3 regions of the Bradyrhizobium sp. BRP19 genome follow, and region 3 is predicted to be linked to each of the others. Evidence: predicted binding sites of a transcription regulator. Region 3 holds the regulator's gene; each other region holds the start of a gene.
The links. The regulator PhoB, encoded in region 3, activates phosphate uptake and scavenging genes when phosphate is short. The targets are predictions, from matches to a motif close to TGTCATNNANCTGTCAT.
Positions count from the first base shown of each region.

Region 1: the regulator PhoB is predicted to act here: its motif matches at 3,642-3,658, upstream of I6F36_RS34885 (YbhN family protein).
Region 2: the regulator PhoB is predicted to act here: its motif matches at 3,452-3,468, upstream of I6F36_RS33955 (DUF2794 domain-containing protein).

Region 1 covers NZ_JADYVZ010000023.1:51,387-58,341, reverse strand. The annotation lists gene I6F36_RS34900 (hypothetical protein) at 1-276, shown strand, start outside; gene I6F36_RS34895 (EAL domain-containing protein) at 281-2,680, opposite strand; gene I6F36_RS34890 (ferritin-like domain-containing protein) at 2,894-3,400, opposite strand; gene I6F36_RS34885 (YbhN family protein) at 3,830-4,912, shown strand; gene I6F36_RS34880 (hypothetical protein) at 5,047-6,955, shown strand, end outside.
Region 2 covers NZ_JADYVZ010000021.1:10,528-17,482, reverse strand. The annotation lists gene I6F36_RS33970 (ABC transporter permease) at 1-1,015, shown strand, start outside; gene I6F36_RS33965 (Bax inhibitor-1/YccA family protein) at 1,297-2,088, shown strand; gene I6F36_RS33960 (GNAT family N-acetyltransferase) at 2,340-2,870, shown strand; gene I6F36_RS33955 (DUF2794 domain-containing protein) at 3,018-3,389, opposite strand; gene I6F36_RS33950 (thioredoxin family protein) at 3,919-4,695, opposite strand; gene acnA (aconitate hydratase AcnA) at 4,927-6,955, opposite strand, start outside.
Region 3 covers NZ_JADYVZ010000005.1:186,605-193,559, reverse strand. The annotation lists gene pstC (phosphate ABC transporter permease subunit PstC) at 1-36, shown strand, start outside; gene pstA (phosphate ABC transporter permease PstA) at 41-886, shown strand; gene pstB (phosphate ABC transporter ATP-binding protein PstB) at 883-1,704, shown strand; gene phoU (phosphate signaling complex protein PhoU) at 1,716-2,432, shown strand; gene phoB (phosphate regulon transcriptional regulator PhoB) at 2,455-3,162, shown strand; gene I6F36_RS18405 (GcrA family cell cycle regulator) at 3,454-3,966, opposite strand; gene I6F36_RS18400 (aspartate aminotransferase family protein) at 4,426-5,634, shown strand; gene argF (ornithine carbamoyltransferase) at 5,634-6,569, shown strand; gene I6F36_RS18390 (Hsp33 family molecular chaperone) at 6,848-6,955, shown strand, end outside.

The sequences.
Region 1 (6,955 bases), on a different contig from region 3:
GCCGCCATCGCCTGGTGGCTGATCGCCACCGTCGGCTTCTCCGGCGGCTATTTCACGGCGAGCCTGATGCAGAGCGCCGTCTCCGGACAGATCCCGCAGCGGATGCGGCAATTCCTAATCGCGGTCGGCGTGCTGCTGCTTGCGGGAGCGGGTCAGGCGGCGTCGGCGCCGAGCCCGATCCCGACCGTCTCGGGCGTGCTCGCCGGGCTTGCGGCCCTGTGTCTCGGCGCCGTGATGGCGTTCTGCGGCGCGCATTTCGCGCTGCGCCGAAGCTGACCTCTCAAGCCGACGCGCGCAGCCGCGGCCGTTCCAGCATGATCGCGACATCCGAGGCGGGCCGCGGCTTGCTGAACAGATAACCCTGCGCCTGGGTGCAGCCCTCGCGCCGGAGCAGCTCGAGCTGCGCGTCGTTCTCGACGCCCTCTGCCGTGGTGACGATGCCGAGGCTGCGGCCGAGGCCGGTCACGGCGCGAATGATCGCCATGGAATCCTCGCGCGTCGCCAGCTCCGACACGAAGGAGCGGTCGATCTTGATCTTGTCGAACGGGAAGCTGCGCAGATAACTCAGCGACGAATAGCCGGTGCCGAAATCGTCGAGCGAGATCCGCACGCCCATGGCGCGCAGCTCGTGCAAGGTCGTCAGCGTCGCCTCGCTGTTCTGGAGCAGAACGGATTCGGTGATCTCGAGCTCGAGGCGGCGCGCACCAAGTCCCGAGGCGGCCAACGCCTCGGTCACACCCGCGATTAGGTTCGGGCTCTTGAACTGCACAGGCGACAAATTGACGGCGACATCGACATCGTCGGGCCAGGTGGCCGCGTCGGCACAGGCGGAGCGCAGCACGAACTCGCCGAGCTGAACGATGAGCCCGGTCTCCTCGGCCAGCGGGATGAAGCTGATGGGCGCGATCAGTCCGCGCTGCGGATGGTTCCAGCGCAGCAGCGCCTCGAAGGCGACGACGCGACCACTGGCGACCTCGCGGATCGGCTGGTAATAGACTTCAAACTCGTCGCGTTGCAGCGCCGCGCGCAGATCCATTTCCAGAAGGCGCCGCGCCTGCGCACGCGCATCCATGCCGGTGTCGAAGAAGCGGTAGGTGCCGCGGCCATCCGCCTTGGCGCGGTAGAGCGCAAGGTCCGCGTTCTTGAGCAGCTCGTCCGGATGGCTGCCGTCCTGCGGCGACAGCGAGATGCCGATCGAGACGCCGATCACGATCTGATGGTCGTCGATCTGGTAAGGCGCCGAGATCACCTCGACGAGGCGTCCGGCAAGCGATCGCGCGGCGATCTCCTCGGAGCGTCCGATCTGGACCACCGCGAACTCGTCGCCGCCGAGCCGCGCCACGGTGTCCTGTTCGCCGACGGTGGCCTCGAGCCTGCGGCCGACCTCCTTGAGCAGCGCATCGCCGATGGGATGGCCGAGCGAGTCGTTGATGTCCTTGAAGTGATCGAGATCGAGGCAAAGCACCGCGAGCTGGTCGCCCGACTTGGTCTGGCGCAGCCCCTGCTCGAGCTGTTCGTGGAACAGCACCCGGTTCGGCAGGCTGGTCAGCGCATCATGGCGCGCCATGTGCGAGATCTTGGCCTGCGCCTCCAGCCATTCGGTGATGTCCTCGAAGGTCGCGACCCAGCCGCCGCCCTGCATCGGCTGGTTGACGACCCGGATGGAGCGGCCGAACCGGTTGACGACGTCGGTCGTGGTGCGGCCCTCGCGCGCATCGGCGACGAGGCGGGCGAAGAATTCATCCGCATCGCCCTGCCACTGGCCCTTGGCCTGCTCTTCCCTGAGCACGTCGACCAGCAATCGGCCGGTGAGCGGCACGTCGGTTCGACGGAGCATCGCGGCATAGCGCTCGTTGAACAGGATGATCTTGCCGTCGGCGTCGAACATGCACAGCCCCTGCGACATGTTCTCCAGCGCGCTGTCGAGCACGATCTGCTGGCGGCCCAGTTCGCCCTCGGCGCGGCGGTCGAGCAGCGCGGCCACGAGCGCAATCGCGATGATCGCGACGGCGGCGCTGGCAGTCAGGAACGACAGCGAGGCCGGCGGGACCGAGAGCCCGCTGATCGCGATCGTCGGGTCCGGCGTCAACAGCACCGCGCCCATCGCGGTGAAATGATGGGCAACGATCGCGAGCGTCAACAGAGCAGTCGCGCTCAGCGCATGCCGAATGCCGTCACCTCGCGCGGCGACGAACAGCGCGAGCGCTGCGAAGACGACGCCGAACAGCACCGAGGCGGCAACCGTGCTCCCGATCCAATCCAGCCGTGCCGGCATCTCCAGCGCCGCCATGCCGGTGTAATGCATCGCCGCGACACCAAGGCCGACGATGGCGCCGCCGACGACGATCCACACCGGGCGCGAGGACGCCACGGCGATGCTGAGGCCCACGAAGGTCAAGGAGATCGCAAGCATCAGCGACAGAATTGTCACCGGGATGTTGTAGGCGCCGGCGCTTCCCGGGCCGTAGGCCAGCATCGCGATGAAATGCGTCGCCCAGATGCCGCATCCGCTCACGGCCGCATCCAGGGCGATCCAGGCCAGGCGCCCGGCTCCGTGCGTCGCGCGTGCGCGCTGAAACAGGCTGATCGCCGCGGCGCTGGCGAGCAGGCACACCGCGCCCCCAAGGGCCACCAGTCGCCAGTCATGCTCGTCGGTGAGACAGTAGAGAACTTGATACATTGCCGGCCCCTATCGACCCGCACTTGAGCCGACAGTGGTGGACGATCGGTAACCGGCTACAAACCTGCTCCGGAAGTGGTGAATGGAAGATGAGCGAGTTCGCTCACATTGCTGATCCTCGCGACGGCGCACCGAAGCAGCACCACGGCAGCGGGAAGCGAACAAGCACAAGCGCCGCGCGGACCGTCGCGCGGCGCTCGTAGTTTCCTCTACTCAGCTCGCCGCGCGCAGATTCACCTTGCTCTCGGCGAGTGTCGTCAGCTTCTGGTCGGTCGCCTTCTCCTCCTCGAGCGTCTTGGCGAGCACCGCCGCACAATCGTTGCGGCCGAGCTGCTTGGCCCAGGCGATCAGGCTGCCGTAGCGGACGATCTCGTAATGCTCCGCGGCCTGCGCCGCATTGATCAGGGCCGCGTCGAGCACCGCCTTGTCGGCGACTTCGCCGGCGGTCTCGTCGGCTTCCTCGATGATGCCATCGATCGCCGGGCAGTCGACCGCCTTCACGGGGACGCCGTGCATCTTGAAGACCTCCTCGAGCCGCGCAACGTGCTGCTTGGTTTCCTCGAGGTGCGTCAAAAAGCCCTGTTTCAGCTGCGGATCAGTGGCCTTGGTCGCCATCTTCGGCAGCGCCTTGGTGAGCTGCTGCTCGGCGTAATAGATGTCCTGGAGCTGATGTACGAACAGGTCGTTCATGGTCTTGATGTCTTTTGTGAACAGTCCCATCGTTCCGATCCTCTCGGGTCTTGGGAACACGGAGGCGCCGGCTTGCACGAAAAAGCCGCGTATTCCGCCATGTTCGATTGCTGATGGAGGCTAACGACCACGCGGCATCGACGTTCCAAAAACGCCGATACGGCTCTGCGTTGGAACAATGCGGACGGCGCCGGATCTGAGATCGTATCGGCACGGTGAGCGCGCGGATGGAGCCTGGTTTCGCGACTCATATGCTTAACGCGCCGCCGATATGAACCGCGTATGACAAAGTTGCCCGCCGAACGCAGAACCTATTGTTGTCAAGGGCTGCACAAGCCGCTGATTTTGCCTTAAATGAGCTGGATCATGCCTAGCGATCGATGCCTGCCTTTTGGCCGTGATCGCACCCGACCGGCCAATGTCTGGCCCGGTCGGTCTTGCCCCCCGCCGGGAGGATGAATGCACGGACTGCTGCCCGCGTTGAAACGCGGCTTCAATAGATGGATCGGCTGGCGACGGCTCGGCGTCGCCGCGAGCATCTTCATCATCGCGTTTGCGATCACGACGCTGGTGCGGACGCTCAAGGGCATCGATACCGGGGTCATCCTGACCGCGTTGACGGAGATTCCCCGCGGCAACATCGGGCTGGCGGCGATCTGCGTCTTCTTCGCGTTCTGTACGCTGACCTTCTACGACTATTTTGCGCTGCGAACGATCGGCAAGAAGCACGTGCCCTATCGCATCGCGGCGCTGTCCAGCTTCACGTCCTATTCGATCGGGCACAACATCGGCGCCACGGTCTTCACCGGCGGCGCGATCCGTTTCCGGATCTATTCGGACTACGGACTGAACGCGATCGACGTCGCGAAGATCTGCTTCCTGTCCGGCCTGACCTTCTGGCTCGGTAACATCTTCGTGCTCTCGATCGGCATGGCCATCCATCCGGACGCGGCCTCCTCGATGGATCAGCTGCCCTCCTCGCTCAACCGGTTGATCGCCGTCGGCGGTCTCGCATCGATCGGCGCGTATCTGGTCTGGCTCTGCATGGGCGAGAAGCGCCGTGAGCTCGGCCAGAAGGGCTGGAAGGTGGTGCTGCCCTCGGCGCCGCTGACTTTGGTGCAGATCCTGATCGGCGTCGTCGATCTCGGCTTCTGCGCCACGGCAATGTACCTCTTGATGCCGGCCAACCCGCCGATCGACTTCATGTCGCTCGCGGTCGTGTTCATCCTGGCGACCCTGATCGGCTTTGCCAGCCACGCGCCGGGCTCGATCGGCGTGTTCGATGCCGCCATGCTCGTGGCGCTGCCCCAGTTCGGCCGCGAGGAGCTTCTGGCCACGCTGCTGGTGTTCCGTATTCTCTATTTCGTGATCCCGTTCGGCCTTGCCATCTCCATCATGGGCACGCGCGAGCTTTGGACGAATGTGGTCGCGCCGTGGCAGGAGCGGCGGCGGCTGGCGGAAGCCTGCGCGCAGGCCAACCTGCCCAAGGAGGTGACGCCGATGGAGCGCGAACGGCTGCTGCGGCAGGCCGGCAAGCGCTGAGCCGCCCAAGGCGCCGCCGGCAATCAAGCCGCCGCCGGCAATCAAGGCCCCTCGGAATCATCAGGCAAAAGTTGCGGGCAGGCGCGCAATCCTCTCTTATTTCCGCCTCAACTTTGCCGTTGAAAACGCGGGCCATGATTTCCGTATTCCTTCGCACCCTCTCGGCAGGCGCCGTGCTGCTTGCCGGCCTTCTCGCTTTGCCCGAGCGCGCCGCCGCGCAGGACGCCGGCAGCATGCAGATCAGCTGGGAGGTGCGTAACCGCTTCCGGCTATTCCGCGAGGAGCGCGACTTCCTGCTCCATGTCGAGAACGCGCGCAACCGCAGCATTCTGGCCGCCGAACAGTCCCTGGAGCTCCAGAGCGAGGGCCGCGGCTGGGCCCGCAACATGGTCAACCGGCTCTGCATCGACCTGCAGGGCCGGGTCAACCAGCCCTGCACCCGCGACAATGTCAAAGAGAACTACATCACGCCGATCGACCATCCCGTGACGGTGCGCCTGACCGGCGCGGTGCCGGTCGGCGCCACCTGCGCCTGGTCATTCGATGACGGCGATGGCCCGCAGAGCTCGACCTTCGACTGCGCCGAGCCGATCAATTTGCGCGTCCGCTACGGCAAGCCGACGGTTGCGACCGTCGATGTCTCGGCCGGCTCCGATCCGACCCAGCGGATCCAGACCGAGATCCAGGTCCGCGACATCTTCATCGCAGGTCTCGGCGACAGCATCGCCTCCGGCGAAGGCAATCCGGACCGGCCGCTGGCGCTGTCGGACGAAGGCTTCTGCTTCCGCTCCTATCTCGGCACCGCCGGCGCGCAGTACTACCGGCCGAGCCGCCACGGCTTCAAGGGCGGCCGCGCCTGCGAGGCGCCGGATACGCTCGCCAACTGGCAGCGCTACAGCGCGCTCTGGTTCAATGCGCCGTGCCATCGATCGCTCTACAGCTATCAGGCGCGCACCGCGCTGGCGCTCGCGGTGCGCTACACCCACATCGCCGTGACCTTCCTGCCGCTCGCCTGCACCGGCGCGAGCATCGGCGACGGGCTGCTCGGCTCGCAGCGCGCCCGCGAATGCCCGCCCGGCAAGACCGGCGTCTGCAACACCAGCGTGAACGCGCAGGTCGCCGAGCTGCGGGAAGCCGTCACCGCGGCGAAGAAGCGCCAGCCCGATCGCACGCTCGATCTCGTGCTGCTCTCGGTCGGTGCCAACGACGTCTATTTCTCCGGCCTCGTCGCCGACGTCATCGTCGAAACCGCGACCGAGCGCGCGCTGTTCCGCCGCTCCGGCGTGTTGGCGAGCGTCGACGATTCCCGCGATGCGCTCCAGCGCGAGCTGCCGCAGAATTTCGTCAAGCTGCGCGAGGCGCTGAAGCCGCTGGTCGGCGGCGACCTCTCGCACGTGGTCTATGTCTCCTATGCCAACCCTGCGCTCGCCGACGGCGGCGCGCCCTGCCGCGGCGGCCGGGCCGGCTTTGACATCCACCCGTCCTTCAATGCCGATCCGCAGCGCCTTTCCCGCGTCTCCGCCTTCGTCGACAGCGAATTCCTGCCGCAGCTGAAGGGGCTCGCCACCTGCACCCGCGGTGCGCTGTGCCGCGATCCCGAAGCCGACCGCATGACCTTCGTCGATGCGCACCAGGCCGCGTTCGCCGAGCACGGCTTCTGCGCCCGTTCCGGCAACGATCCCGAATTCGACCGCAGCTGCTTTGCCGCGAACGGCCAGAGCTTCGATCCCGACATCGTCAGCGCGGCGAGCCAGCCGATGCTGTGCGGCCGCGGCGCCTCGGAGTACCGCGCCTACCTGCCCCGCGCGCGCTGGGTCCGCGACGCCAATGACAGCTATTTCGCCGCGATGACCTATCCGCAGGGCCTGCCGGCGGCGAGCCAGCCGACCGACATCCACGATGCGACCTGGGGCGTGCTCTCCGCCGTCTATGGCGGCGCGGTGCATCCGAGCGCCGAGGGCCATGCCGCGATGGCCGATGCGGCGCTGCCGGCGGCGAGCGCCGTGCTCGGTCTCGACGCCGTGCCGCCGAACGTGACGCGCG
Region 2 (6,955 bases), on a different contig from region 3:
CCTGGCAGCGCTCCCCGACCAGGCGCCATCGTTCTTCTTCATCGACATTCCGAGCGCGCAGGCCGAGCAGTTCGATGGCTATCTGCGCCAGATCGCCCCCGGCGCCAGGATCGAGGACGTGCCGATGCTGCGCGGACGCATCGTTGCCGCGCGCGGGGTGCGCGCCGAGGAGCTCAAGCCGACCACGGATTCCGAATGGGTGCTGCAGAGCGACCGCGGCCTGACCTACACCGCCGAGCTGCCGAAGGGCTCCAAGGTGGTCGAGGGCGAATGGTGGCGCACCGATTATTCCGGCCCGCCGCTGGTCTCGTTGGAGAAGAAGATCGCCGACGGGCTCGGCCTCAAGCTCGGCGATGAGGTCGTGGTCAACGTGCTCGGCCGCGACATTCCGGCGAAGATCAGCAATCTGCGCACGATCGACTGGCAGGGTCTCGGCATCAATTTCGTCCTTGTGTTCTCGCCCAACGCCTTCAAGGGCGCGCCGCACACCCATATCGCGACACTGACGGAAGCAGGCGGAAAGGCGGGCGACGGCAAGATCATCAAGGAGGTCGCCGACGCCTACCCGATGGTGACGAGCGTGCGCGTGCGCGAGGTGATGGAGACGGTCGGCTCTGTGGTGACCAATCTGGCCCTGGCGATCCGCGGCGCCAGCGCCGTGACGCTGATCTCGGCGATCCTGGTGCTGGGCGGGGCGCTCGCCGCCGGCCACCGCCACCGCGTCTATGATGCGGTGATCCTCAAGACCCTGGGTGCGACGCGGCTGCGGCTGCTCGGCGCCTATGCCCTCGAATACCTCCTGATCGGCCTTGCCACCGCGGTGTTCGGGGTGATCGCGGGCAGCATCGCGGCCTGGCTGATCGTGACGCGGCTGATGACGCTGAGCTTCGTCTGGCAGGCCGGCAGCGCCGCCGGCGTGGTCGCCGCCGCGCTGGTCGTGACCGTCGGGCTCGGGCTTGCCGGCACGCTGCTGGCATTGAACAAAAAGCCGGCGACGGTGTTGCGAAATTTGTGACAAAATGTAGCGGCGGATCGAGCTGCCCGGAATCGGCCCGGTTTCCGCGATTAACCACGCTACCCCGTCAGCTTCGCGTCAGGATTGACGCCGAGGGCGACATTCAGCCGCGCGTGGAAGGTTGCGGCGAATGTGTTAGTTTCCCACATATCGGATGGGTTCGGAGTCCCGATTGTGAGCCAAAATTCAGTCGGCTGGCAGCGGTCTCCGAGATAGAATTTGACGAACCGGCGGCATGGCGACCCTCGTGCCGGACCGGACCAACCAACGGGAATTCGACCATGTCGGACCTAGACCGTAACTACGCTTCTCCTTTCGGCAGGGCCGCCGGGCGTGTTGACGCCGCGACGGTCGATGCCGGCCTGCGCGCCTATATGCTGCGCATCTACAACTACATGAGCATTGGCCTGGCCATCACCGGCCTTGCCGCGCTCGGCGTCTACATGGCCGCCGTGACCGACGTTCCGACGGCGGACGCCGTCCGCGTCGGCAAGGTGTTCCTGACGCCGTTCGGCTACGCCATGTTCGTCAGCCCCCTGAAGTGGCTGTTCATCCTGGCGCCGCTCGCGATGGTGTTCGTGATCTCGGCGGGCATCAATCGTCTGGCGCCCTCGACCGCCCAGATCCTGTTCTGGGTGTTCGCGGCGCTGATGGGCATCTCGCTGTCGTCGATCTTCCTGGTGTTCACGCACACCTCGATCGTGCGGGTGTTCTTCATCACCGCGGCGACCTTCGGTGCGCTGAGCCTCTACGGCTACACCACCAAGCGTGACCTGACCGGCATGGGCTCATTCCTGTTCATGGGCCTGATCGGCATCGTTCTCGCCAGCCTGGTGAACCTGTTCCTGGCCAGCTCGATGCTGCAGTTCATCGTGTCGGTGGTCGGCGTGCTGGTGTTCTCGGGCCTGACTGCTTGGGATACCCAGCGGCTGAAGAACGACTACATCTACGGCTATGCCTCGGCCGGCGGTGACGTCGCAGAGCGTTCGGCCATCACCGGCGCACTGTCGCTGTACCTGAACTTCATCAACCTGTTCACGCTGCTGCTGCAGCTCCTCGGCCAGCGCGAGTAAGCTCTGAGACGAGAGAACGGACACGAACCCCGGCCGGAAAGGCCGGGGTTTTTGTTTTGAGGGTACGGCCTCTCCCCGTCATTGCGAGGAGCTCGCGACAAAATTGCGCAGCAATTTTGCGCCGATGCGACGACGCAATCCAGAGCCCCTCCGCAGATGCATTTCTGGATTGCTTCGCTGCGCTCGCAATGACGGGTGTGGAGGCAGCGCAGCCTCTTCCGGCCCCTCAGGGAACGCTCTATCCTTCCCCCATGTCCGCACCCGATATCAGGCCCACCACCGAGGCCGACCTCCCCGCCGTCACCGCCATCTACCAGCAGGCCGTCCGCGAGGGCACGGCGACGTTCGAGCTGGAGCCGCCCGACCTCTCGGAAATGACGCGCCGCTATCGCGCGCTGATCGACGGCGGCTATCCCTATTTCGTCGCCATGCTGGACGGCCGCGTGGCCGGCTATGCCTATGCCGGCGCCTACCGGCCGCGGCCCGCCTATCGCTTCACGGTGGAGAACTCGATCTATCTCGATCCGTCCTTCCACCGCCGCGGCGTCGGCTCAATGCTGCTGGAACGGCTGATCGTCGAATGCGAAGCGCGCGGCTTTCGCCAGATGATCGCTGTCATCGGCGATTCCGCCAATGCCGGGTCGATCGGCGTGCACACAAGGTGCGGCTTCAAGATGATCGGCACGCATCCCAGTGTCGGGCTGAAATTCGGCCGCTGGCTGGACACCGTGATGATGCAGCGCGACCTCGGCGAGGGCGCAAGCACGGTGCCGGGGAAGTAGTTCATCCGTCATTCCGGGGCGATGCGCAGCATCGAACCCGGAATCCATTGGACGGCAGGGGCGGTGGAGGGATGGATTCTCGGGTGCGCAATTGCGCACCATAGCTCGCGACTTCGTCGCGCCCCGGAATGACGATCGATGGTTCGTCTACACCACCGCCAATTTGCGATCGATCACCAGCAGCACCCGCTCGAGCTCGTGGCCGCGACGCAGGATCAGGCCGGTCGCCGAGATCACGCTGTACATGCCCTGCTTGCGCGCCAGGCGCGGGTCCTTCTCGATGCGATAGATCGGCACTTCCGAGGCGCGGCGATAGACCGAGAACACGGCGCGGTCCTTCAGGAAGTCGATGGCATAGTCGCGCCATTCGCCGTCGGCGACCATGCGGCCGTAGAGATTGAGAATCCGGTGCAGCTCGAGCCGGTTGAACGTCACCCGGTTCGGCTGCGCATGCGCCGCGGCAGGACGCGCCGCCGCGCGCTGCTCGCTCGGATCGGCATCCTCCGACGTCAGACTCATGGGAAGCGCCTCCTCATCGCACGGCTACCCGCGTCCGCCAAGATCGTCCCGGAACCGCGTTCGTGACAATTGCATGATTGCGCCAACCGTTCCGCATCGCAAGGGGCTCGACCCATCGAATCGGCGTCGCATCAGGACACACGCAAGGGTGGAACTCCGTCGCGGCAAACCGTCACGGGATCGTTAGCAGGAATCATAGTATCGCCGCTTTTCCGCCAACCGCCTGCCGCCCTGCACTGCGAAAAGGGTGACGTGCGTTGACCCGGTCCTTTCGGTTCCGGATTCCTCAGCCCCCAGCCCCCCGGGGTCGAACAGGATCGGGTCTGTACGCACGACAAGGAGGGCCAACGCAAGTTGGTCCTTTTTTGTTTGTGCCGAGATGTTTCCGGTCTGCCGTCATTCCGGGGCGCGCGAAGCGCGAGCCCGGAATCCATTTACCATCACACAAGCTGAGAAATGGATTCCGGGTTCGCGCCAAGAGCCGCGCCCCGGAATGACGAGCATCAATTGCTGAGACGTTCTGCCTGCTTCAATGCAGCGACGTGTAGGCCGCACCCAGCATCGGGCCCGGCCTCTCGCGGCTGCCGTCCTGGACGTAGACCACCGCGCCGTCGACGCCGTCGCGCGTGAGGTTCTCGATCGGCACCGTCCAGCTCTCCGGACGGCCGGTCCAGTCGCCGACCTTGAGCAGGCTGCGCACCACGTTGTGATAGGTGACCTGCTGCCCCTTGTTCTCGCCGCGGGTGATCGCGATCGGCACCGACTTCGCGATCGAGCAGATCCAGACCTCTCCGCGCGAGACCGTGGGCTCCTTGCTTGCGGCTACCGACACGTTGATCTGCTTGCCCGAGAGCGACATCGTCACCGGCACGCTCATCACGCCAGTGCCCTTGTCGGTCTTGCCGATCGCGTTCTCGATGCCGGTGCGATCGCTGCCGATGACATGGGTGGAGCCGTTGACCACGACCTGCGGCGTGTAGACCTCGCGGTCGCCGCGCATGCGCGAATAGGCACGCTGCCGTGCAGAGAAGCGCGAATCCGCCAGTGTGTCCTTCCAGCCGAGATAGTCCCAATAATCGATCGGCATGCTCAGCGCGATGACGGAGGGGTCCTTGGAGAGATCGCCGATGATCTGGTCGGCGGGCGGGCAGGAGGAGCAGCCCTGCGAGGTGAACAATTCGACGACGGCGCGGGGTTCAGCCTCGGCAGGACGAATGACGGCGATGATCGCACATATGCCGAGAGCTCCCGACCAGAGGGCGCCGGACCAACGTGGAATCAGATGGGAAGCCGTCATTGTCGTCATGTCGAACGCCGCACACCGTTGCTCTCAGAGGGAAATCTTATCGCCGGATGGTCACCGTAGTCTTACGGGGCGCGGTACATTCATCCATCCGGGCCACCGTCCAAAGGGAGGTTTTCCGCCGGGCGGGCCCATCTGAAGCGTACCGCAAACGCGCGAAGGCGGCCTTTGATAGGCCGCCTTCGTTAAGGCTTCTACTCACTTCGCAGTGAGCCATCATTCACAAATCCGCGTTTACGCCGCGAGCTTGCGCAGCACGTAGTGCAGGATGCCGCCGTTGCGGTAGTAGTCGAGCTCGTCCAGCGTATCGATGCGGCAGAGCAGCGAAACGCGCTGCAGCGAACCGTCGCCGGAGACGATCTCCGCGGTCAGCTTCTGGCGCGGCTTGAGGTCGCCGACGAGGCCGCGGATGGTCACCTTCTCGTCGCCCTTCAGCCCAAGCGACTGCCAGGAGGTGCCTTCCTCGAAGGTCAGCGGCAGCACGCCCATGCCGACCAGGTTGGAGCGGTGGATGCGCTCGAAGCTCTGGCAGATCACGGCGCGCACGCCGAGCAGGCGCGTGCCCTTGGCGGCCCAGTCGCGCGAGGAGCCGTTGCCATACTCGGCACCGGCGAACACCACCAGCGGCACCTTCTCTTCCTGGTACTTCATCGCGGCGTCGTAGATCGACATCTGCTCGCCGTCGGGCCAGTGCTTGGTCAGGCCGCCCTCGGGGATGTTTCCGTCCGCGCCCTTCAGCATGAAGTTCTTGATGCGGATGTTGGCGAAGGTGCCGCGCATCATCACTTCATGGTTGCCGCGACGCGTGCCGTACTGGTTGAAGTCGGCCGGACGCACCTGGTGCTCGCTGAGATATTTGCCGGCGGGCGAGGTGAGCTTGATCGAGCCGGCCGGCGAGATGTGGTCGGTGGTGATCTTGTCGCCGAACATGGCGAGGATGCGCGCCTCGACGATGTCGGTGACCGGCTCCGGCTCCTTCTTCATGCCTTCGAAGTAGGGCGGGTTCTGCACATAGGTCGAAGACATGTTCCAGCGATAGGTCTCACTCTCGACTGTCTTGATCTTGCGCCAGTTGGTGTCGCCCTTGAACACGTCGGCATACTTCTTCTTGAAGATCGACGCGGTCACGAACTTCTTCATGAAGGCGTTGATCTCCTTGGTCGTCGGCCAGATGTCCTTCAGGTACACCGGCTTGCCGTCCTTGCCCTCGCCGAGCGGCTCGGTGGCGAGGTTCTTGGTGACGCTGCCCGCGAGCGCGTAGGCGACCACCAGCGGCGGCGAGGCCAGGTAGTTCGCCTGCACATCCGGCGAAACGCGGCCTTCGAAGTTGCGGTTGCCGGAGAGCACGGCGGCCGCGACGACGCCGTTGTCGTTGATCGACTTCGAGATCTCCTCAGGCAGCGGACCGGAATTGCCGATGCAGGTGGTGCAGCCGAAGCCGACCAGGTTGAATCCGACTTTGTCGAGATCGGGCTGCAGACCGGAATTGGCGAGATATTCCGCGACCACCTGGCTGCCCGGCGCGAGCGAGGTCTTCACCCACGGCTTTGCCTTGAGGCCCTTCGCAGCCGCATTGCGCGCGAGCAGGCCGGCACCGATGAGCACGCTCGGGTTCGAGGTGTTGGTGCAGGAGGTGATCGCGGCGATCACGACGTCGCCATGGCCGATGTCGAAGTTCTTGCCTTCGACGGGGAAGCGCTTGGCCGGCTCCTCGGCCTTCTTGTACTCGCTGGCGAGCGCGAGCGAGAAGCCGTCCGCGACGGTGGGCAGCGCGATGCGGCCTTCGGGGCGCTTCGGCCCGGCCATCGACGGCACGACGTCGCCGAGGTCAAGGGTCAGCGTTTCCGTGAACACGGGGTCGGGCGACTTGGCGGTGCGGAACAGGCCCTGCGCCTTGGCATAGGCCTGCACCAGCGCGACGCGGGCCGAGGCACGGCCGGAGGTCTTGAGATAATCGAGCGCGGCGGCATCGACCGGGAAGAAGCCGCAGGTCGCGCCGTATTCGGGCGCCATGTTGGCGATCGTCGCCTTGTCGGCGACCGAGAGGTGGTCGAGGCCGGGGCCGAAGAACTCGACGAACTTGCCGACCACGCCGAGCTTGCGCAGCATCTGCGTCACGGTGAGCACGAGGTCGGTCGCGGTGACGCCTTCCTTCAGCGCGCCCTTCAGCTTGAAACCGACGACGTTGGGCAGCAGCATCGACAGCGGCTGGCCGAGCATGCAGGCTTCCGCCTCGATGCCGCCGACGCCCCAGCCGAGCACG
Region 3 (6,955 bases):
ATGCTGCTGCGCCTCGAAACCAAGGCCGGGAAGTGAAGCCATGAACCCGATCTATTCGCGCCGCCGCCGCTGGGACATCGTCATTCGCGGCCTCTGCATCGCAGCCGCCGCCTTCGGCGTCACCTGGCTCGCGCTGATCCTGGTCACGCTGCTCTACAACGGCTTGGCCGGGCTCAACCTCCAGGTCTTCACAGCTGACACGCCGCCGCCCGGATCGACCGAGGGCGGCCTGCGCAACGCCATCGTCGGCTCGTTGATCATGACCGTGATCGGCGTCGGCATCGGCGCGCCGCTCGGCCTGTTCGCCGGCACCTATCTCGCCGAGTACGGCCGCAACGACAAGCTGACCTCGGTGATCCGCTTCATCAACGACATTCTCCTGTCGGCACCCTCGATCATCATCGGCCTCTTCATCTATGGCGCGGTGGTGGTGCCGATGCGCGGCTTCTCGGCGATTGCGGGCGCGCTGGCGCTTGCCGTCATCGTGATCCCGGTCGTCGTGCGCACCACCGAAGACATGCTACTGCTGGTGCCGAATCCGTTGCGCGAAGCTGCCAGCGCGCTCGGCCTGCCGCGCTCGCTGGTGATCAAGCGCATCGCCTATCGTGCCGCGCGCTCCGGCCTCATCACCGGCGTGCTGCTGGCGACCGCCCGCGTCGCCGGCGAGACCGCGCCGCTGTTGTTCACGGCACTGTCGAACCAGTTCTTCAGCCTCGGCCTGAACAAGACGATGGCGAACCTGCCTGTCACCATCAACAACTTCGTGCAGAGCCCCTACGAGTATTGGAAGCAACTCGCCTGGAGCGGTGCGCTGTTGATCACCCTGACCGTGCTTGCCCTTAACATTGGCGCGCGCATCCTTGGCGCCGAGAGGACTGCAAAATGAGTGAAATGTCTGTTTCCGTCAGCGCACCGTCCGTTCATCCCGGCTCGCAGCCCCTGCCCGAGGCGCCCGCCAAGGTCACGGCGCGCAACCTCAACTTCTACTACGGCGACCACCACGCGCTGAAGAACATCAACCTGGCGCTCGGCACCAACCGCGTCACGGCGTTCATCGGCCCGTCCGGCTGCGGCAAGTCCACCCTGCTGCGCATCTTCAACCGGATGTACGACCTCTATCCGGGCCAGCGCGCCGACGGTCAGCTGTTACTCGACCATACCAACATCCTCGACCCCAAGCTCGACCTCAACCTGCTCCGCGCCCGGGTCGGCATGGTGTTCCAGAAGCCGACGCCGTTCCCGATGACGATCTACGAGAACATCGCCTTCGGCATTCGTCTCTATGAGAAGATCTCCAAGTCCGAGATGGACGACCGCGTCGAGAAGGCGCTGCGCGGTGGCGCGCTGTGGAACGAGGTCAAGGACAAGCTCAATGCCTCCGGCCTGTCGCTCTCCGGCGGCCAGCAGCAGCGCCTCTGCATCGCCCGCACCGTCGCGGTGCGGCCCGAGGTGATCCTGTTTGACGAGCCCTGCTCGGCGCTCGACCCGATCTCGACCGCCAAGGTCGAGGAGCTGATCCAGGAATTGTCCGAGAACTACACGATCGCGATCGTCACCCACAACATGCAGCAGGCGGCGCGCGTTTCCGACAAGACCGCCTTCATGTATCTCGGCGAGTTGATCGAGTTCGACGACACCAGCAAGATCTTCACGTCGCCGAGCGATCGGCGCACGCAGGATTACATCACCGGCCGGTTCGGCTGAGGAGACGGAACATGGGTTCTGAACATACCGTAAAGGCTTTCGACAGCGACCTTCAGGAGCTCACCCGCCTGGTCGCCGAGATGGGCGGCATCGCCGAGCGCATGATCGTCGATTCCGTCGACGCGCTGATCCGCCGCGACGTCGCGCTCGGCCAGCGCGTCGTCGCCACCGACGTCGAGCTCGACGCGCTGCAGAAGCGCATCGAGGAGCGCGCCGTGCTCACCATCGCCCGCCGCCAGCCGATGGCCGTCGACCTGCGCGAGATCGTCGGCGCGATGCGCGTTGCGACCGATCTCGAGCGCATCGGCGATCTCGCCAAGAACATGGGCAAGCGCGTCGCGGCGCTGGAGACGGATTTCCATCCGCTCAAGCTGTTCCGCGGCCTGGAGCACATGACCGACCTCGTGCAGCAGCAGGTCAAGTCGGTGCTGGACGCCTATGCCGCGCACGACCTGCCGGCGGCGATGGCGGTGTGGAAGGGCGACGAAGAAGTCGACGCCATCTGCACCTCGCTGTTCCGCGAGCTCCTCACCTACATGATGGAGGATCCGCGCAACATCTCGTTCTGCATCCACCTGATGTTCTGTGCCAAGAACATCGAGCGGATCGGCGACCACGCCACCAACATCGCCGAGACCGTGTTCTACATGATCGAGGGCCAGGCGATCACCGACAAGCGGCCGAAGGGCGACATGACGACCTTCGCCACGACGGTGCCGAACACCTGACGACTTAAGGAGCTACGACCACATGGGCGCACGCATTATGGTGGTTGAGGACGAGGAAGCTCTCACCGAGCTTCTTCGCTACAACCTCGAAGGCGACGGCTATGACGTCGAGACGGTGATGCGCGGCGATGACGCCGACACCCGCCTCAAGGAGCACATTCCCGATCTGATCGTGCTCGACTGGATGCTGCCGGGCCTGTCGGGCATCGAGCTGTGCCGGCGGCTTCGGACCCGGCCCGAGACCAAACAGCTGCCGATCATCATGCTCACCGCGCGCGGGGAGGAGAGCGAGCGGGTGCGCGGGCTTGCCACCGGCGCGGATGATTACATCGTCAAGCCGTTCTCGGTGCCGGAGCTGCTCGCGCGCGTGAAGGGCTTGCTCAGGCGCGCGAGCCCCGAGCGCCTCGCCACCGTGCTCGCCTATGGCGATATCGAGCTCGACCGCGACAAGCGCCGCGTGGCGCGCTCGGGCCGGCCGATCGATCTCGGTCCGACCGAATATCGCCTGCTGGAGTTCTTCCTGGAGCATCCCGGCCGCGTGTTCTCGCGCGAGCAGCTGCTCGACAGCGTCTGGGGCCGCGACATCTACATCGACGAGCGCACCGTCGACGTCCATATCGGCCGCCTGCGCAAGCTGCTCAACCTTGGCCGCGAGCAGGACCCGATCCGCACCGTCCGCGGCGCCGGCTACGCGCTGGACGATCGCTTCGCGAAGGCTGAGCAGACGTAAGATCGGGCGAGTTGTTGGTTCTCGGCCGCGGCAACAATCTCGGTCGTGATCCCGGGGCGCGCGCAGCGCGAGCCCGGGATCTCAGCGCGAGCGCGCGCGCTCGTCGCGATCAGCCACAGGACGTGGTTTGGCGAAGACTCGGAGTGACCATCTCGCGCAACGATTGCGTTATGGATCCCCGCCTTCGCGGGGATGACACCGGAGTGATTGGGAGCCGTCATCGTGTGACGGCTGCAGCCTTGGCGATCAAGCTTGGCGATCAAAGCTTGGCGATCAGGAAATTCCGCAACCTCACCGCGTGCCCGGTTTCGGTGCTGCGCGACGGCGATCCGCTGCAGGCTGATAGGCCACGCGCGAATGCTGGGCACAATAGGGCAGGCCGGAGAGCGCCTTGCCGCCGCAGAAGAAGAAATCCGGGCTCGAGGGATCGCCGACCGGCCAGTGGCAGGTCGCCTCGTTCAATTCCAGCAGCGACAGCCGCTGGCTCATCGGCACCACGTTGTCGTAGGTAACCGGCTCGGCTTCCAACTCGACCTCGAAGGCCTGCGCCAGCGCGGTGTTGCCGCGCGCGACGGGGCGGGTCACCCGCATCATATGCTGCGCGGGCCGTGCCTTGCGCGGCCGCGGCGCTGCCGATGAAGGGCTCTTGGCGCGGCCGGACAGGCCGAGCCGGTGCACCTTGCCGATCACGGCATTGCGGGTCACATTGCCGAGCTCCGCCGCGATCTGGCTGGCCGAAAGTCCGGCCTCCCAGAGCTTCTTCAGCTGCTCGACGCGATCATCGGACCAGGTCAAAACCGTCATTGCACCCTTTCCCTCGCTGCGCGCCTGCCATCCTGGGGCCTTCGCAGCGAATGCTTTAGCCTTGAAAAACCCGTGCCGTCAGAATCCCTTAAGGCTCGCCGGGCGCGCTCAAGACGCCCGAACGTTTACGCCGGTACATGAGGACTTCTGGGATCAGAACTGCTGCACGAGATGTCGTATCTGACAGTCCAAACGCTACAATATGGCGTGACTCCCGCGCAAGAGTCCGCCGACTCGCTTCCACATGTTCCGTGGTGAAAAACCCGCAAAATCGGCACCGCAAGACTACGGAATCAGCGTTTCGCGAGGCTTTCCGGGCGGCATTGACACCCGTCTTGCCAGGCATAAGATAGTGCCACGTGCCGCCCTTAAAAGGCGGCACGTTTCGTTTTCCGGGGCCGGTCGATGGTGCGTCGCGCAATGCATGCCTCACACCGTCCGCAACATTCAAGTGACGTCATGACTAACAGCGCAGCGCCGCATTTGCTCCCCGTTTTCGCCAGGGCCGACCTCGGTTTCGAGCGCGGCGAAGGCTGCTGGCTGATCGCGACCAACGGCGATCGCTATCTCGATTTCACCTCGGGTGTTGCGGTGAATGCGCTCGGCCATGTCCATCCCGCGCTGGTCAAGGCATTGCAGGAGCAGGCGACCAAGCTCTGGCACATGTCGAATCTGTTCCAGAGCCCTGACGGCGAGAAGCTCGCAAGCCGCCTCTGCAATGAGAGCTTTGCGGACTTCGTGTTCTTCTGCAATTCCGGCGCCGAGGCGCTGGAAGGCGTGATCAAGCTGGTGCGCCACCATCACTTCTCCAAGGGGCATCCGGAGCGTTACCGCATGATCACCTTCGAGGGTGCCTTCCATGGCCGCACGCTGGCGACGCTCGCCGCCACCGGCTCTGCGAAATATCTCGAGGGCTTCGGTCCGCCGATGGACGGCTTCGATCAGGTGCCGCACGGCGACCTCGACGCCGTGAAGAAGGCGAGTGGTCCGCACACCGCCGGCATTCTCATCGAGCCGATCCAGGGCGAGGGTGGCGTTCGTTCTGCACCTCACGCCTTCCTGAGGGCGCTGCGCGAACTCTGTAACGAGCGCGGCCTGTTGCTCGCCTTCGACGAGGTGCAGACCGGCATGGGCCGCACCGGCGAGCTCTTTGCCTACAAGCGCACCGGCGTCACACCGGATGTGATGTCGCTCGCCAAGGCGCTCGGCGGCGGCTTTCCGATCGGCGCGGTGCTGGCGACCGCGGACGCGGCGGCCGGCATGGGGCCCGGCTCGCACGGCTCCACCTTCGGCGGCAATCCGCTCGCGATCTCGGCTGCCAACGCCGTGCTCGATGTCATGCTCAAGCCCGGCTTCTTCGACCACGTGCAGAAGATGTCGCTGCTGCTCAAGCAGAAGCTCGCCTCCGTGATCGATCGTCATCCCGAAATCGTCAGCGAGGTGCGCGGCGAGGGCCTCCTGATCGGTATCAAAGCGGTGGTGCCCTCGGGCGATCTCGTCGCGGCGCTGCGCGCCGAAAAGCTGCTCACCGTCGGGGCCGGCGACAATGTCGTGCGCTTCCTGCCGCCCCTGATCGTCACGGAAGCGGAGATCGAGGACAGCGTCGGCCGGTTAGAGCGCGCCTGCGCTGCGATCTCCTCCAGCCAGACCAAGCGGGCGGCAAGCTGATGAGCACGACGCCCAACAAAGCTCCCAAGCACTTCCTGGACATCAACGAGCTGCCGCTCTCGGAGCTCAAGAGCATGCTCGCCGCCTCTTCGGCGATGAAGGCGAAGCAGAAGGCGCAGCAGCCGGTCAGGCCGCTCGAAGGCAAGACGCTGGCGATGATCTTCGAGCGTCCCTCGACCCGCACCCGCGTCTCGTTCGACGTCGGCATGCGCCAGCTCGGCGGCGAGGCGATCATGCTCACCGGCGCCGAGATGCAGCTCGGCCGCGGCGAGACCATCGCCGACACCGCGCGGGTTCTGTCGCGCTATGTCGACGCCATCATGATCCGCATCCTCAACCATGATGCGCTGCTGGAGCTTGCGGCCAACGCCACCGTGCCCGTCATCAACGGCCTGACGCGGCGTTCGCATCCCTGCCAGGTGATGGCCGACCTCATGACCTATGAGGAGCATCGTGGCCCGATCGAGGGCAAGACGGTGGCCTGGACCGGCGACGACAACAACGTGCTGGCGTCCTGGGCCCATGCCGCCGAGCGCTTCAAATTCCAGCTCAATGTCGCAACGCCGCCGGAGCTCGCACCGAAAAAGGCCATGCGCGACTGGATCAAGGCGACGGGCGCGCCGATCGTGCTCGGCACCGACCCCGAGGCCGCCGTGCGCGGCGCCGATTGCGTCGTCACCGACACCTGGGTGTCGATGGGCGACAAGGAGGGCGAGCACCGCCACAACGTGCTCAAGCCCTACCAGGTCAATGCCAAGCTGATGTCGCTGGCCAAGGCGGACGCATTGTTCATGCATTGCCTGCCGGCCCATCGCGGCGAGGAGGTCACCGACGAGGTGATCGACGGGCCGCAATCGGTCGTGTTCGACGAGGCCGAAAACCGCCTGCACGCGCAGAAGGGCATTTTGGCCTGGTGCTTCGACGCGGTGAAGTAGGCCCGCCAGAGGCCCCGCTGCGGCCTCACACGCAATTGTCGTCCCGGACAAGCGCGCCAAAAGCGCGCGCAGATCCGGGACCCATAACCACAGGAAGTCGTTTGGCGAAGAGTCGGAGTTGCCATCTCGCTCGATGACGTGGTCCTGTGGTTATGGGTCCCGGGCTCGCGCGTTGCGCGCCCCGGGACGACACCGAGCTTGCTGTAGCGTTGTGCACCCTCATCGCATCCGGAACGCGCCCCCTTCCATTTCCGCCCTCCGACCCCAGATAAAGCGCCATGGTTTCCCAGTCTCCTGACATGAACACCGGGCCTGAAGGCCCGGTTCGCGCGCCATCATCGGTTCCGATCGATGACGCCGTGCTGCCTTACGAGGTCGACGCGCTT